2 regions of the Arvimicrobium flavum genome follow, and region 1 is predicted to be linked to the other one. Evidence: predicted binding sites of a transcription regulator. Region 1 holds the regulator's gene; the other holds the start of a gene.
What was found. The regulator HrcA, encoded in region 1, represses chaperone genes, less so after heat shock. The targets are predictions, from matches to a motif close to GTTAGCACTCNCNNNNNGNGAGTGCTAAC.
Positions count from the first base shown of each region.

Region 2: a site for HrcA is predicted at 3,121-3,149, ahead of groES (co-chaperone GroES). Genes of this name have one in related genera too.

Region 1 is NZ_JAQGPN010000001.1:4,750,602-4,758,433, reverse strand. It holds gene PD284_RS22950 (pyrimidine 5'-nucleotidase) at 1-182, opposite strand, end outside; gene PD284_RS22945 (GGDEF domain-containing protein) at 333-1,094, shown strand; gene PD284_RS22940 (trimeric intracellular cation channel family protein) at 1,127-1,759, opposite strand; gene grpE (nucleotide exchange factor GrpE) at 1,883-2,470, opposite strand; gene hrcA (heat-inducible transcriptional repressor HrcA) at 2,641-3,711, opposite strand; gene rph (ribonuclease PH) at 3,874-4,590, shown strand; gene PD284_RS22920 (VOC family protein) at 4,712-5,122, shown strand; gene rdgB (RdgB/HAM1 family non-canonical purine NTP pyrophosphatase) at 5,123-5,770, shown strand; gene hemW (radical SAM family heme chaperone HemW) at 5,767-6,936, shown strand; gene PD284_RS22905 (EamA family transporter) at 6,982-7,416, shown strand; gene PD284_RS22900 (hypothetical protein) at 7,451-7,651, opposite strand; gene PD284_RS22895 (penicillin-binding protein activator) at 7,730-7,832, opposite strand, start outside.
Region 2 is NZ_JAQGPN010000002.1:167,502-175,333, forward strand. It holds gene PD284_RS24265 (RNA-binding protein) at 70-270, opposite strand; gene PD284_RS24270 (hypothetical protein) at 293-484, opposite strand; gene PD284_RS24275 (DUF982 domain-containing protein) at 592-849, opposite strand; partial or broken gene PD284_RS24280 (IS6 family transposase) at 1,249-1,955, opposite strand; partial or broken gene PD284_RS24285 (hypothetical protein) at 2,010-2,171, shown strand; gene PD284_RS24290 (usg protein) at 2,313-2,591, opposite strand; gene PD284_RS24295 (hypothetical protein) at 2,714-2,959, opposite strand; gene groES (co-chaperone GroES) at 3,306-3,620, shown strand; gene groL (chaperonin GroEL) at 3,681-5,309, shown strand; gene PD284_RS24310 (hypothetical protein) at 5,377-5,598, shown strand; gene PD284_RS24315 (molybdopterin-dependent oxidoreductase) at 5,975-6,247, opposite strand; gene PD284_RS24320 (IS91 family transposase) at 6,953-7,832, opposite strand, start outside.

The DNA of each region.
Region 1 (7,832 bases):
AGCTCCTTCTGCAGCTTGCGCGCCTCGTCGCGCGGCAGCTTGAGCAGTTCCGACACATAGGCGGTCATCCTCACGTCGATCTGTGAGAACAGGTTCGTGTGGTGAGGATACAGCGTGTTGTCCAGGTCGAAGACCCAGGAGGTGATGTGCGCGAAGCGCGCGGCGTCCGGTGTGCTTGTCATGTCTGACCTACTAACCCAGGAAGCGCCGGACCGGAACTGCCGGGGCGCGGCGAAATGCCTCTCGGCGGCGGCTTCCCCTCTCATAGTTCGAGTTTTACGGAACGGCGAAACGGTATGTTTCGATCCGGCGGCGCATTGGGTGCGGCAGACATGATACGCATCCTCTTCAAAGCTACGCTGGCGACCCTCCTCTCCATCGCCGCTTCCCTCCTCGTCGCGATATCCATCGTCCCCGCCTTTGGCGGCGTAGTCGACGGAACGGCCTGGTTGATGTGCATCCTTTGCCCGATCTTCGTGGCATTTCCGGTAAGCGCATACACGTTCTGGCAGAGCGACCGGCTGAAGGTCGCCCTCGCAGCCCTTGCGGCGACGCACCAGGAACTGGCGGACACCCACGCCAAGCTGATGGAAAAGTCGCGTCGGGATCCGATGACGGGCTTTCTCAATCGCGAGACATTCTTCCAGGAGGTCGAGGCATGCCGCCGGCACGCGACGGCCGGCGCGTTGCTGCTGATCGACGCCGATCACTTCAAGTCGGTCAACGATCGTTTCGGCCATCTGGTCGGCGACGATGCGCTGCTCGAAATCTCGGCCGCGATCGAACGGGGCGTCCGCGCAGGGGACCTGATCGGCCGCATCGGCGGAGAGGAATTCGCCGTCCTGCTTCTCGGCGCCAGCGCGCGGGAGGCCACGCAGGTCGCCGAGCGCATCAGGAGGCAGGTCGAGGACATCCAGTTCTCGCCGGGCCAAGCCGGCGAGCTGCCGCTGACGGTCAGTATCGGCGGCACCGGGCTGTCGGCCAACGCGACGCTGAGCGACTTGATGCGCGCCGCCGACAAGCAGCTCTACGCCGCCAAGAAGAGCGGCCGCAACCGCGCCATCCTCGACACCGATGCCAAGGTGGCCGCCTGAGCCTACGGGCAGGCGGCGGACAAGCCGGTCCTTTAAGGGATGTCCTTGGGCGGCCGGCCTGGTCGGCTCTTGTAGACTGGAAGGCGCCAGTGGAACTTCAGCGCCCCGCCGCGCACCGCAAAGGCAACGATGAACCCCGCCACCGCGGAGAGGTTCATCGGCGCGCCGGCGATCTCGATGATGGTGTAGGTCGCAGCGCCGGCCAATGCGGCGGTGACGTAGATCTCGCGACTGAGGAGGACGGAGGGTTCGCTGGCCAGAAGATCGCGCAGCACGCCTCCGAAAGCGGCGGTCAGCATGCCGGTGATCATGGCGACCGGCGCCGAGCCCGTGATCGTCAGCCCCTTCTGCGCTCCCATCACCGAGAAGGCGGCGAGGCCCACGGCGTCGAGCCAGAGCAGCAGCTTGTAGCGCGACTCGACGCGGTGCGCGGAGAAGTAGACCATCAGCGTGACGGCCAGGCAGATCCATATGTAGTCGGTATTGCCGATCCAGAAGACCGGGACGCCGAGGATCAGATCGCGGACCGTGCCGCCGCCGGTCGCCGTGGCGCTGGCCAGGAACAGGAAGCCGATGATGTCGAGCTGCTTGCGCGACGCGGCAAGCGCGCCGGTGGCGGCGAACACCGCCACGCCGGCATAGTCGAGGATCTGGATGAGGAGCATGGGTCTAGGGGACTGAAAGAGTAGGGGAGTAGGGAGAAACAATATACCCTACCAGCCCGCCTGCAATCCGACGCCGGGCCAAGGCACTCGGAAACCTTGTTGCCCTACTCCCTTCTTCCCTTATTACGCGTCCTTTTCCGCCTGCTCGTTCACCGGTCCCGGCTCGGGCTTGGCGTCGTTGGCTGGCGCATGCTTGGGGCCGCCGCTCGACACGCCGACCATGGCCGGCCGCAGCACGCGCTCGCCGATCGAATAGCCGGGCTGGACGACCTGCAGCACGGTGCCCGTCGGAACCCCCGGGTTGGGGATCTCGAACATGGCCTGGTGGAAGTTCGGGTCGAACTTCTCGCCTTCCGGCGCAAGCTTCTTAACGCCGTGGCGCTCGAGCGCGGCCAGCATGGCACGTTCGGTGACCTCTACGCCCTCTACGAGCGCTGTCAGGCCCGCATCGTTTGCCTCGGCGGGCACGGCCTCGATGGCGCGGCGCAGATTGTCCGACACCGACAGCATGTCGCGCGCGAAATTGGCGATGGCGTAGGCGCGGGCGTCCTGGACGTCACGCGCCGTGCGGCGGCGAAGATTCTCCATTTCCGCGGCGGAGCGAAGCACGCGGTCCTTGAGCTCCTCGTTTTCCTTCATCAGGCGCGTCAGCACCTCGAAATCGCCTTCATCCGGCGCTTCGACGTTCACGGTCTCCGACGTATCCAGCATGTCTTCAACCGAGCCGTTTTCCTTGGGGATGTCGTTCATTGGATTTCCGTTGGTCTTGGGGGCCACGAAGTTGCGCCCGATATCGAGCTTCGGAGTCCAAAAATCAAGGCTCGAGGCGGCTTTGCCAGACGTCACGCGCCGGGCAGAGCGATGTGGACGCCTGAATGCAGCTAACGCAGCATCCGGCTGATCAGTTGCGCGGTATAGTCTACCATCGGCACGATGCGGGCATAGTTGAGCCGGGTCGGCCCGATGACGCCGAGCGCGCCCACGACGCGGGCATCCTTGTCGCGATAGGGCGCGACCACCAGCGACGAGCCGGACAGCGAGAACAGCTTGTTCTCAGAGCCGATGAAGATGCGCACGCCCGAGCCGCTTTCGGCAAGGTCGAGAAGCTGGATCAAACCGTCTTTCGTCTCCAGATCGTCGAACAGATGCTTGAGCAGTTCCAGATCGGCTTGCGCGGTCACGTTCTCGAGCAGGTTCGCGCGCCCGCGCACGATCAGCCGCGCCGGCAGGCCGCTTTCCGCGCCCGCCCAGATCGCCAGCCCTTTCTCGACCAGGGCCTGCGACAGCGTGTCGAGCGCTTGCCGCGTCTCGTCCTTCAGGCGCTCGATCTCCGTCCGCGCCTCGGCCAGCGTTCGCCCCCGGATGTGGGCGTTGAGGAAATTCGACGCTTCGTGCAACTGGGACGTGGTCACGCCGGGCGAAAGCTCGACCACACGGTTCTCCACGTCGCCGCTCTGCGACACCAGCACGGCCAGCGCCCGGGAGGGCTCCAGCTGGATGAACTCGATATGCTTGAGCGGCATCTCGTTCTTGGCGGTCAGCACCACCCCGGCGCCGCGCGACAGCCCGGAAAGCATCTGGCTGGCCTCGGTCAGCATGTGCTCTACCGAGGCGCCGCTGCCCGACGCCTTCATCTGAGCCTCGATGGCGCGCCGCTCCTCCTCGGTCAGGTCGCCAAGCTCCATGAAGGCGTCGACAAAGAAGCGCAGCCCCTTCTGGGTCGGCAGTCGCCCCGCCGAAATATGGGGTGCGTAGACGAGCCCGAGATGTTCGAGATCGCTCATCACGTTGCGCACGGTGGCCGGCGACAGCGTGGACGGCAGCAGCCGCGACAGGTTGCGCGAGCCGACCGGTTCGCCATCGCGCAGATACGAATCGACGATGCGGCGGAATATGTCTCGCGAGCGCAGGTCGAGCGTCTGCAGGGTCGGATCGGTGATCGGCTTGGTCATCGCAGCAAGGAACCTTCAGGCGTCAAGATATAGACCGCGCCGCGCCGAACTCAACATCACGCCCGGCCGTCTTGTGGCGACAGATGGCTTTTCCTTTGCGTAGGGCTCGCCCTGCCGGTAAAAGCCGGCCACGAATCCCGACCAGCGACAGCAGAGAGCCGAATGCGCCCCTCCAAACGCCAGCCCGACGAGATGCGGGCAATTTCCTTCGAACGCAACGTGTCCAAGCACGCCGAAGGCTCATGCCTCGTCAAGTTCGGCGACACGCACGTGCTCTGCACCGCGAGCCTCGAAGAAAAGGTGCCGAACTGGATGCGCAATTCCGGGCGGGGCTGGGTCACGGCCGAATACGGCATGCTGCCCCGCGCGACGGGCGATCGGATGCGGCGCGAGGCCTCGGCGGGCAAGCAGGGCGGCCGTACGCTCGAGATCCAGCGCCTGATCGGCCGCAGCCTGCGCGCCGTGGTGGACCTCCAGGCGCTGGGCGAGCGGCAGATCACGGTCGACTGCGATGTCATCCAGGCCGACGGCGGCACGCGCACCGCGGCCATCACCGGCGGCTGGGTGGCGCTTCACGACTGCCTGCGCTGGATGGAGGCGCGTCAGATGATCGCGGTTTCGAAAGTCCTGAAGGACCACGTGGCCGCCATTTCCTGCGGCATCCACAACGGCCGGCCGGTGATCGACCTCGACTATCTGGAGGATTCCTCGGCTGGCACGGACGCCAATTTCGTCATGACCGGCAAGGGCGGCATCGTGGAAGTCCAAGGAACGGCGGAAGGCGAGCCGTTCACCGAGGAGCAGTTCGGCGAGCTGATGTCCCTTGCCAGAAACGGCATCCGGCGGCTGGTCAGCCTCCAGCAGATGGCGGTCGGCTAAGGGAGTACCTTGCGATGTGGTCTTGCTCCCTCCCGTTCGGCCGCCTCGCGGCCGCCGGCTTTCCGCTGGTGGGAAGAGGGGGCGAGCATCGCAGTCGCGCCGAAAGCGCCAAGGTCCGCTCATGACCCCTTCCGCCGTCCTTGAAACCGCCCTCTACGTCACCGACCTTGTCGCGGCAGAGGCGTTTTACGCAGACGTGCTTGATCTCAGCCGAATTTCGGCGGTTCCGGGCCGTCACGCATTCTTCCGCTGCGGGCAGGGCGTCCTGCTTCTCTTCAACGCCGAGGCGACCAGGAACCCACCGCCGCCGGACGCCAAGCTGCCGGTGCCGCCGCATGGAACTGCCGGGCAAGGCCATCTCTGCTTCTCGGCCACGGCCGACGAGATCGGCCGCTGGAAGTCGCGGCTGGAATCACTCAACATCGCGATTGAAGCCGATTTCGAGTGGCCGAACGGCGGCCGTTCAATCTATTTCCGCGATCCATCCGGCAATTCGATCGAGTTCGCCGAACCGCGTATCTGGGGTCTTTGAATGCGTGATCTGAACGGGCAAACCCTGGTCGTTGCGAGCCACAACTCAGGCAAGCTGCGCGAATTCGCCGATCTGCTGGCGCCCTTCGGCATCGAAACGAAATCGGCGAAGGAGTTCGGCCTGCCCGAGCCCGAGGAGACAGGCACCACCTTCGAGCAGAATGCCTACATCAAGGCGTTCGCCGCCGCTCAGGCCACCGGCCTTCCGGCCATGTCGGACGATTCCGGCCTCGTCGTCGACGCCCTTGATGGCCAACCCGGCGTTTACACGGCCAACTGGGCTGAAAAGCCGGACGGCACGCGCGATTTCATGATGGCGATGGAGAAGACGGAAAAACTGCTTCAGGAGAAGGGCGCGACCGAGCCCGGGCAGCGCGCCGGCCGCTTCGTCGCCGTCATCTGCCTGGCCTGGCCCGACGGAGAGGCCGAGTATTTCCGTGGCGCTGCGGAGGGCCACCTCGTCTGGCCGCCGCGCGGCGAAAAAGGCTTTGGGTACGACCCGGTCTTCCTGCCGCTCGGCCACGTCCGCACTTTTGGCGAAATGAGCGCCGAGGAAAAGCACGGGTGGAAGCCGGGCCAGGCGGAAGCCCTTTCGCATCGCGCCCGCGCCTTCCAAAAGCTTGCGCGCGCGCGCCTCGGTTCGGCGTGAGGAGGATCGTTCCGATAGATCGGGATCCGGGCTTCGGGATCTACGTCCATTGGCCATTCTGCGCGGCCAAGTGCCCGTATTGCGACTTCAACAGCCATGTACGCCATCAGGGCGTCGACCAGGAGCGCTACGCCAAGGCGTTCATTGCCGAACTGGCCGACCGTCGCGAACGCACCGGCCCCCGCACCGTCACCAGCATCTTCATCGGCGGCGGCACGCCCTCGCTGATGAAGCCTGAAACGGTCGGCGCGATCCTGGAGGCCGTCGCCGCCAACTGGACCGTGCCCGACGGTATTGAGGTGACGCTCGAGGCCAACCCCTCTTCCGTGGAGGCCGAGCGCTTCCGCGGCTACCGTGCCGCCGGCGTCAACCGCGTTTCGTTGGGTGTCCAGGCGCTCAACGATGCGGACCTGCGCTTTCTCGGCCGCCTGCACAATGTGGAGGAGGCGTTGAAGGCGATCGGGCTGGCCCGCGAGATATTCCCGCGGCTCTCCTTCGACCTCATCTACGCGCGCCCCGGCCAGACCTGCGACGCCTGGGCGGCCGAACTGGAAACCGCCATCGGCTACGCCGTCGACCACCTCTCGCTCTACCAGCTCACCATCGAGGAGGGCACGCGCTTCCACGCCCTCCACGCGGCCGGAAAATTCGTCCTCCCGGACGCCGAGGCGGCGGCCGATCTCTATGAGATGACGCAGGAGGTCACTGCCGCCCACGGCCTGCCCGCCTACGAGATCTCGAACCATGCGAAGCCGGGCTGCGAGAGCCGCCACAACCTGACCTACTGGCGCTACGGCGAATATGTCGGAGTCGGGCCCGGCGCCCACGGCCGCTACGTCGAGGGTGGCAAAAGGGTGGTCACCTTCACCGAAAAGTTCCCTGAAGCGTGGCTCAATCTCGTCGAATCAAAGGGCCAGGGCCTGACCGGCGGCGAAGTGCTGACGCGCTCGGAAGAGGCCGACGAGTTCCTGATGATGGGGCTGAGGCTGGTCGAAGGCATCGACCTGACGCGCTACGAGGCGCTGTCGGGCCAGTTGCTGTCGTCGCGCCGCATGGCGATCCTCCAGGAAGAAGGCCTGATCGCGCCGGTCGGCAATTCCGGCCTGCGCGCCACCGCCGCCGGCATGGTGGTGCTCGACGCGCTTGTGGCAGACCTTGCGCGGTAGGCAGCCGAGCGCGAGTGTATTGCTTTCACCATAGAGGGGCGTCGCTTGGCCGATTTAACGTCATCATGGCTGTTCTGGGCGCTGCTGTCGGCGATTTTCGCGGCCCTGACGGCGATTTTCGCCAAGGTAGGCGTCCACGACATCGATTCCGACTATGCGACCCTGATCCGCACCGTCGTGATCTTTGGGGTGCTGGCGGCGTTGCTCGCGGCAACCGGCCGGCTGCAGGTCCCGACCGCGATCCCGGGCAACACCTACCTGTTCCTCGTCCTGTCCGGGCTGGCGACGGGCGCGTCCTGGGTCTGCTATTTCCGCGCGCTCAAGCTCGGCGACGCCGCACAGGTCGCGCCGATCGACAAGCTGAGCGTCGTCCTCGTGGCTGTATTCGGCGTGGTCTTCCTCGGTGAGCGCCTGACACTGGTGAACTGGATCGGGGTGATGCTGATCGGCGGCGGCGCTATCCTGGTTGCACAGCGCTGACACATCGGCGCCTTCGCGGGTTTCATCGCATTCGTCAGGATGACGTTTCTGGCCGCTCGCCCGACGATGCGTGCCGGCGTGCCGGTCTTGCCGGGCCGGGCTCCGCTGTTTGGCTGGCCGCCGGCTTTCTTCGCGGCTGCCGTTTGGCCCGCGTCCTTTGGGCGTTTTCGATTCCGATCTCGGTCTTTGGATCGAAATACGGCGCAAAGCTATCCTGGATCTCCAGTTCGCCCATGTGTTCCTCCGAAGGAGAGAACAACCGCCTGGCAACCGGGATGTTCCTCGGCTTCAAGAAAATTGACCGAAAGGCGGGTCAGGCGCCGCTAAAACTCGTGGGCGACGGGCTCACCACCTTGCGCTGCCCTCCGGGAAGCACTTCGTACACGGTATAGGCGCGCTGGTTTGAGCCGTCCGAG
Region 2 (7,832 bases), on a different contig from region 1:
ATGATAGAGACTAAACCCGTCGACATAGAGTGCGGACCGAACTGGCACATGCCCCCATTATGCGTGCAGCTATGCGCTCGGCTTATTCCACCGCTTCGCAGCGGCCTTCTTGGCGATCTCGGCGCCCCGTTCTGGTGTCATGTTCTCGGCGCGCTTCTTGCCGCCCTTCGCGCCAAATACCTTGGCGGCAGGGTCTTTGCCATCGTCGATGACGGTATCTTCTTCCTCACCGATGACAATGCGCATGACCTTCACGGGATTGCCGATCACGTCGGCGGGGCGCTTCTGGCCTTTAGGTCCGGTGAGCATTATCAGACCTCAACTGCTCAACGTTCTCGTTCAGCCGCCGCAATTCTCGGATAACCTCAGCGAGCAATTCGGAGATACCATCGAATGTACGGATACCAGCCGCCACGCCTTTGTCCGCAATGATAAATTTACGCGTGCTCGCGATCATTTCCTCTATGTCTTCGATATCAGCCATGCTTTGGCTCCATGCTTTCCGCTAAGCATATAGGAGGCGACGGCGGATTGCGACAGGCCCGTCAATGGGGCCAAAATTCAAGCTGAGACACTACTCGACTCCGAGAATTAACGATTGATCACAAGCCCCGCCTCGCGAGCAGCCGCGGCAAATGCCTTGCGCGCGTGCGACGCCGGCTTCTTGCCAGCCGTCACGTCAGCGCAAGATTGGAGAGCCGCGCGATGTTTGTCGCCGCGCTTGCCTGGCCATTCGCGAAGGAGAAATTCGCTGCAGGCATTGATGTCCGCGAGCTGAACCTTGGAACTGGGCTGACCACTCTCGACGATTATAGGATCTTCGAATTTAGGATTGTTCATCACTGTCATGAATCCAGCCTGTCGCCTGCCAGGAATAGTACGATCGCACCGGAAAGGCTGAACGATTCCGTTCGCTGTCCATCAGCGTCAGCGGGGTGTTGCGATGATAAACGAGGAAGACATGACGTCCTCCTTTCAATTGGGGCCAGGGGAGCTAGCCCTCGCCGGCAACGCCGGTGTCAGAATTGCCGATATGGGAGAGGTATACGCTTAGCTCCGCAATAGCAAATAGGCGGGCCGGAACCCCCATAGGCAACCGCGATCATTGCCCATCTGGGCCGGCTAATGACGGCAAACCGTTCCCCCGTGCCAAGAGCAGTCCGTCCGCTTCTGATGCGGTGGACGGCTCTCCTCCGCCGGTGATGTCAGGTTAACTTCATCGAGACGCCATTCGGTATGATATTTGGCTCAGACGGCCGCCCCGGCGACCGCCTTCCAGTGTGCGATCGCCCGGAGACCTTGCAGACGAAGGGCGCTGGCCGAGTGTTTGGAACGAGGCGGCACAAAGAGGTTTCGGACCGCCGAAAAGATGCTTGTGAAGCGCTGCAGCGCGCCTGGCGAGCGAAACCGTTGCATCATTCGCTCCCGTTTTCGCAAAGGCAAATGGGAGTTTTCGACGCGATTGTTCAGCCCCTTGTGCGATTGATGCTCGCGACCGTGGGCATGACCTGACGCCGGGCTGCGGCGTAGGAACGGAGCTTGTCGGTGACGATACGTTTCGGCCCGCACCCCTGCTTCCTCAACAGCCGGATCAGCAGGCGCCTGGCAGCTTTGGTATCGCGGCGCGCCTGGACGATCTCGTCGAGCACGTAGCCATCCTGGTCGACGGCGCGCCACTGCCAATGCTTCTTGCCGCCGATCGTCACGACCACTTCGTCCAAGTGCCAGATGTCGATTGGACTTGGTTGCTTCCGCCGCAAGCGGCCAGCATAGTCTGGGCCGAACTTCTTCGCCCAACAGCGGATCGTCTCATAGGTAACGACGATGCCGCGTTCCAGCAGCATCTCTTCAACCAGACGCAGGCTCAGCGGGAACCGAAAATACAGCCAGACCGCATGAGCGATCACAGCGGGCGGGAAACGATGGCGCTTGTAGCTGGTGGTAGACTGAATCATGTCCGCCGACCAGCTAACAACCTCAACTTCGGTTAACCTGACATCACCCCGGCGATGCTTGCGCGACAGCCAGATTCCGGCTTCCGCCATCCATTTGCGCAACGTCTCGCGCGACACAATCAGGCCGTGATCGAATGCCTTCAGAACGAATGGCCGCAATGGGCGCGCGGCAGGAACTGGCGCAGCGCGCACTCAGCCTGTCGCGACGTGCTCGACGGATGGTGCAGCGCGAAGGCGGCCCGGCGGAGCTTCGTCAGGGCGGCCGATCGCAGGGCTGTCGCTGGGCCGGCGCCGATCGAGCGCGCCGGCTTGGCACCGGCCGGCACAAGGCGAGACACGCTTGGCGGCTGTCGGCATTCAGTGAATTGCGATAATGCCGTCCACTGCCTTCCACACGGACGGCCGGATCAAGCGATGGTGGGCAACGCGCACCGAGTGCAGCGCGCCCTCCAGCGTTTCCTTCCAGTAGTCGAGGAAGCTGCGCAGTTCGGGAAAGTCGGGAGCCAGATCATACTCCTGCCAGACATAAAGCTGCAGCAGGCTGGGATGGTCGGGCATGCGGTAGTGAATCTCGGCAGTTGTCAGGCCGTACCCTTCCATCTGCATGCGGAACTCGCGGCCCACCACTGCAGCCATTCTCCGACCTGTCCTCGCTTCATGCATCCAAACGTTGCCGTTCGGGTCGGCGCTTGGCCTCGTTTCGGTCTTGAAACGTCGAACTTGGCGCGTCGAGCCGCCGCAGCGCTTCCATGATGGCGTCAAATGAGACCGGCTGCCGGGCGCCCGGCGGCTGGCGCAGAGCCGGGCATGGATTCCGCTGCGCAGACGTCGGAAGCCCACGATGAGAGGACCGCTCGCTTTTCGCCAACGTCCAGCGCATCGTCGTTGAGAACGTCGTCTGGATGGTTGTAGTGGCGCGCCGGCGACAGCAGCCGGTCGAGCGTGAGGTCATTGGCTTCAGGCGCCAGTGACGGGATGATCGTCGAAAAGTCGGTTCGGCCCATCGATATCCTCCTTTCCGGTTTGCCGTTCCAAAGCTCCGCTTCGATCTCGATTCGAGAAGCCGTGCATGGTGCCCGGCGCTTCTCCGATTTTGCTCGACGTCGTGACAATTTCAAGCCCCGCCGGACAGCCAGAACGGCAAATAGCTGCATGTTTTCATGATGCTAGCGCTCGATAAAGGCGAGTGCCAAAAAAATTCGCGGCGCCTCTTGAAATGCCAAAATCCGAAAACTAGCTCGAGATGCGCGCGTTGCCTGATGAAGGGTCGCCACGCCCCACACCGGCCCGATATTGCCGGTCCGGTGTGGAGGAACTTCAAAATCTGTTTGTCCTTGAAGGAGAACGAAAATGGCGTTCCGTCCATTGCACGACCGTATCCTGGTCCGCCGCATCGAAGCCGACGAGAAGACGGCTGGCGGCATCATCATCCCCGATACTGCGAAGGAAAAGCCACAGGAAGGCGAGGTCATCGCAGTCGGCCCCGGCGCTCGGGACGACAGCGGGAAGCTGGTCGAGCTCGACGTGAAGGTCGGCGATCGCATCCTATTCGGCAAATGGTCCGGCACCGAGATCAAGCTCGACGGCGAGGACCTGCTCATTATGAAGGAAAGCGACGTGATGGGCGTGATCGACCAGAGCGTCGCGTTCAAGAAGGCCGCGTGATCGGGTTCAGAAGAAGCAATCCAGTCAACGAAAGCTGCCTAAATTTGAAGGAGTGGTCCAATGGCTGCCAAGGAAGTCAAGTTCCATACCGAGGCCCGCGAAAAGATGCTGCGCGGCGTCGACATCCTCGCCAACGCCGTGAAGGTGACGCTCGGTCCGAAGGGACGCAACGTCGTCATCGACAAGTCGTTCGGCGCCCCACGCATCACAAAGGACGGTGTCACCGTCGCCAAGGAAATCGAGCTCGAAGACAAGTTCGAGAACATGGGCGCTCAGATGGTGCGCGAAGTCGCTTCGAAAACCAATGATCTTGCCGGCGACGGCACCACGACCGCGACAGTTCTCGCCCAGGCGATCGTGCGCGAGGGCGCCAAGGCTGTCGCCTCGGGCATGAACCCAATGGACCTGAAGCGCGGCATCGACAAGGCGGTGGATGCCGTCGTTGCAGAACTTAAGGCCAACGCCCGCAAGGTGACGCAGAACAACGAGATCGCCCAAGTCGGCACCATCTCGGCCAATGGTGACGCCGAGATCGGCCGGTTCCTTGCCGAGGCAATGCAGAAGGTCGGCAACGAGGGCGTGATCACGGTCGAGGAAGCCAAGACCGCCGACACCGAACTTGAAGTGGTCGAAGGCATGCAGTTCGACCGCGGTTATCTCTCGCCGTACTTCATCACCAACCAGGACAAGATGCGGGTTGAACTCGACGAGCCCTATGTTCTGATCCACGAGAAGAAGCTCGGCAATCTGCAGGCAATGCTGCCGGTACTCGAAGCAGTGGTGCAGTCGTCCAAGCCGCTGCTCATCATAGCAGAGGACGTCGAGGGCGAGGCGCTCGCCACGCTGGTTGTCAACAAACTGCGCGGCGGGTTGAAGGTCGCAGCGGTGAAGGCGCCGGGCTTCGGCGACCGTCGCAAGGCGATGCTGGAAGACATCGCCATCCTCACCGGCGGCACCGCCATCTCGGAAGACCTCGGCATCAAGCTGGAGAACGTCACGCTCCAGATGCTCGGCCGCGCCAAGAAGGTCGTCATCGAGAAAGAAAACACCACCATTGTGGACGGTGCCGGCTCGAAGGCCGAGATCGAGGGCCGTGTGAAGCAGATCAAAGCGCAGATCGAGGAAACCACTTCCGACTATGACCGCGAGAAGCTGCAGGAGCGGTTGGCCAAGCTCGCCGGCGGTGTCGCGGTAATCCGCGTCGGCGGCTCGACCGAGGTTGAGGTGAAGGAGCGCAAGGACCGGGTCGACGATGCGCTGCATGCAACGCGCGCAGCCGTTGAGGAAGGCATCTTGCCGGGTGGGGGCGTGGCGCTGCTGCGCGCTGCGAAAGCACTGGACAACGTGCAGGTCGACAACCCCGACCAGAGGACCGGCATCGAGATTGTGCGGCGGGCCATCGAGACGCCGGCTCGCCAGATCGCCGAGAATGCCGGCGCGGAAGGTTCTATCATCGTCGGTAAGCTGCGCGAGAAAACCACTTTCGCCTGGGGCTGGAACGCCCAGACCAACGAGTTCGGCGACCTTTATAACCAAGGTGTCATCGACCCGGCCAAGGTCGTCCGCACCGCGCTGCAGGACGCCGCCTCCGTCGCGGGACTGCTCGTCACCACCGAGGCGATGGTAGCCGAGAAGCCGAAGAAGGAAGCCGCCCCAGCCATGCCCGCCGGCGCCGGCATGGACTTCTGAGGAAAAATAAGGTGTTCCGCGTCCCGTGGCGGGGCGCGGGCGCTTCATCAAGACAAGCGAGGTTTGAATGAACATGATATCTGGCATCGGGTCGGTAACGTCTCCGACGCGCCCGCCGAGCGATTTTCTGGCCCATGAAACCGAGTGCCGCGTCGCCTTGAGACCCGCAATCGAGGGTCTGCTCGACATGGCCGTGTCCGCCGGCTGGAACCGGCGGACCGCGGCATCCACGCTCATGTTCCTCGCCGCGCAGCATGTGTCCGCAGCGAGGTCCGAAACCGAGACGTAGACGCAGCTGCCCTCCGGCCCAGGAGAGAATGAACGGAGCCCGAGGCAGCCGACCCAATGGCGGCCTTCGGTCAATAGACGAGACGCAATTTCGGCGTTTGACGATGATCGCGTGTTTTGCAAGGCGGAAGACCACATTTTCGCAACCGAGGTCGCCGCTCGCGTTGCTCACAACTGCCGGCGGGCGCACGCCCGCGCCTGAACGGCCCGATTAATGCCACCGCGACAGACATGGAGACAATCATGCTCGCTCCACGGCCTCTCTCACTCCCGGCTCTGCGTGAGGCGCAACGGTGGACAGCTCCCTCATGTCGATCGATCGCCGTGAGATACTCTGGGGTCCGGCTGCTACTATAGCACCGCCCGTTACAAACGGATCACACCACGGAGCACGTTCGAAGCATAACGTAGTCGCGTCCCATGAATTGGTTTTCGAAGCGCTGGTCGCGCACCTCAATGCGCTTGAGCCATTTCGCATTCGCGATTCCATACCAGCCCGGCGCTATCAGCCGGAGCGGGAAGCCATTGTCGGGCGGCAGGGGAGTTCCGTTCATCTCGTAGCAAATGATGTTCTTCGGATCCATAGCTTCGGTGAGCGACATGCTGCGCGCGAAATTCTGCTTGAACTTGACGTCGTCGACAGACCCGATCCGGCATTATTTGATGATACTCGACTCTCTCATCCATTAAGGCGACCTCGCCAAGAACGGCGGCACGTAATCCATGAGACACCAGGCGGTCACGACACTGGAGAACATGAAGGCCGAGAAGTAGCGCCACGACAACATGCGCCAGCAGAGCCGCATCGGATGGCTCACCGCGGGCCTGATTATCCTGACGATCGTACAGGCTGGTATTGCGGTTTGGGGCGAACTAAGCCCGGACCCGGTCGCCATTCAGACGGTTCGCCAAACGACGATTGACACCCTCTATCTTCCGGCAGCAGCCGAACAAGCGGCAGGGTTTCGGCGGAAAGGATGCTGGGCGGCGACAAGGGGGTCGGAAGCGGGATGGCAGCTATCCCAAGGCCGTACCCGGAAGCAGATGGTCCGCAGACGTGAAGAGTTTCGGGCGCCGGCAGGCGTACGAAAGTCCCCGAGGAAGGAACCCGCGGGCCACAGGCGACGGCTATGGGGATTTTGATCCGCGGCTGATGTCGGCGATGGCTGGAGCGTCGCCCGGAGGCATCGGGTTGGATGCGGACGGACCGCTTCGCCTTTCAGCCCCGCGGCATTGTCGGCTCGTCGCGCGGCCGGATGCGCCCCTTGTGGCGTCGGCGATCATCGCGAGCGCGTGTGGATCCGTTGCCGGAGACTGGGCGCCTGCGGCTTGAGGCTGGGGTATGCCATGCCGGGTCATGGCCAGTTCTCCCGACTCGTTGCATGTGCATCTGGCGGCCCTCGCGGCTGTCGCCACCGTTCGAATACCTCGATGATGATCATGCGTCCGCCGCAGCAGGGGCACGGCGGGCGAAAGGCGTCCGGTTGGTCTGGGGGATCGTCATGGGGCGGTGCGGTGACGTTCAACAGTTCGCGCGCCATCGCAATGCTGGCCTTGCGGGCGGAGCCGGCGAGCAGGCCGTAGTGGCGGATGCGGTGGAAGCCGGGCGGCAGGACATGGAGCAGGAAGCGGCGGATGAACTCGTCGGGGCCAAGCCTCATGACCTGCTGGCGATCGGCGCCGTCGCGACGGTAGTCCTTGTAGCGGAAGGTGACGCCGCTCGCGTCGAAGGCGATCAGACGGCTGTTCGAGATCGCGACCCGGTGCGTATAGCGCGACAGGTAGGCGAGCACCGCCGCCGGGCCGGCGAACGGCGCCTTGGCATAGACGACCCAGCGCTTTGTCCGGACGGGAGCAAGATGGCGCAGGAAAGCCTGCCGCTCGGCGAGGTGCGCCATGGTCCCGAAGAAGCCGAGCCGGCCGGCGTCGTGCAGTGCGACCAGCCGGGTGAGGAAGAACCGTCGGAACAGCTTGCCGAGCACGCGTACCGGAAGAAGGAAGGCCGGACGCGACGAGACCCAGCGCTTTCCGTCCGGCGCGATGCCGCCGCCCGGCACGATCATGTGCACGTGCGGATGGTGCGTCATCGCCGATCCCCATGTGTGGAGCACGGCGGTGATGCCGATGCGCGCGCCGAGATGCTGCGGATCGGCGGCGATGGTCAGCACCGTCTCCGATGCCGCCTTGAACAGCAGGTCGTAGACGAGCGCCTTGTTCTGGAACGCGACGTCGGCG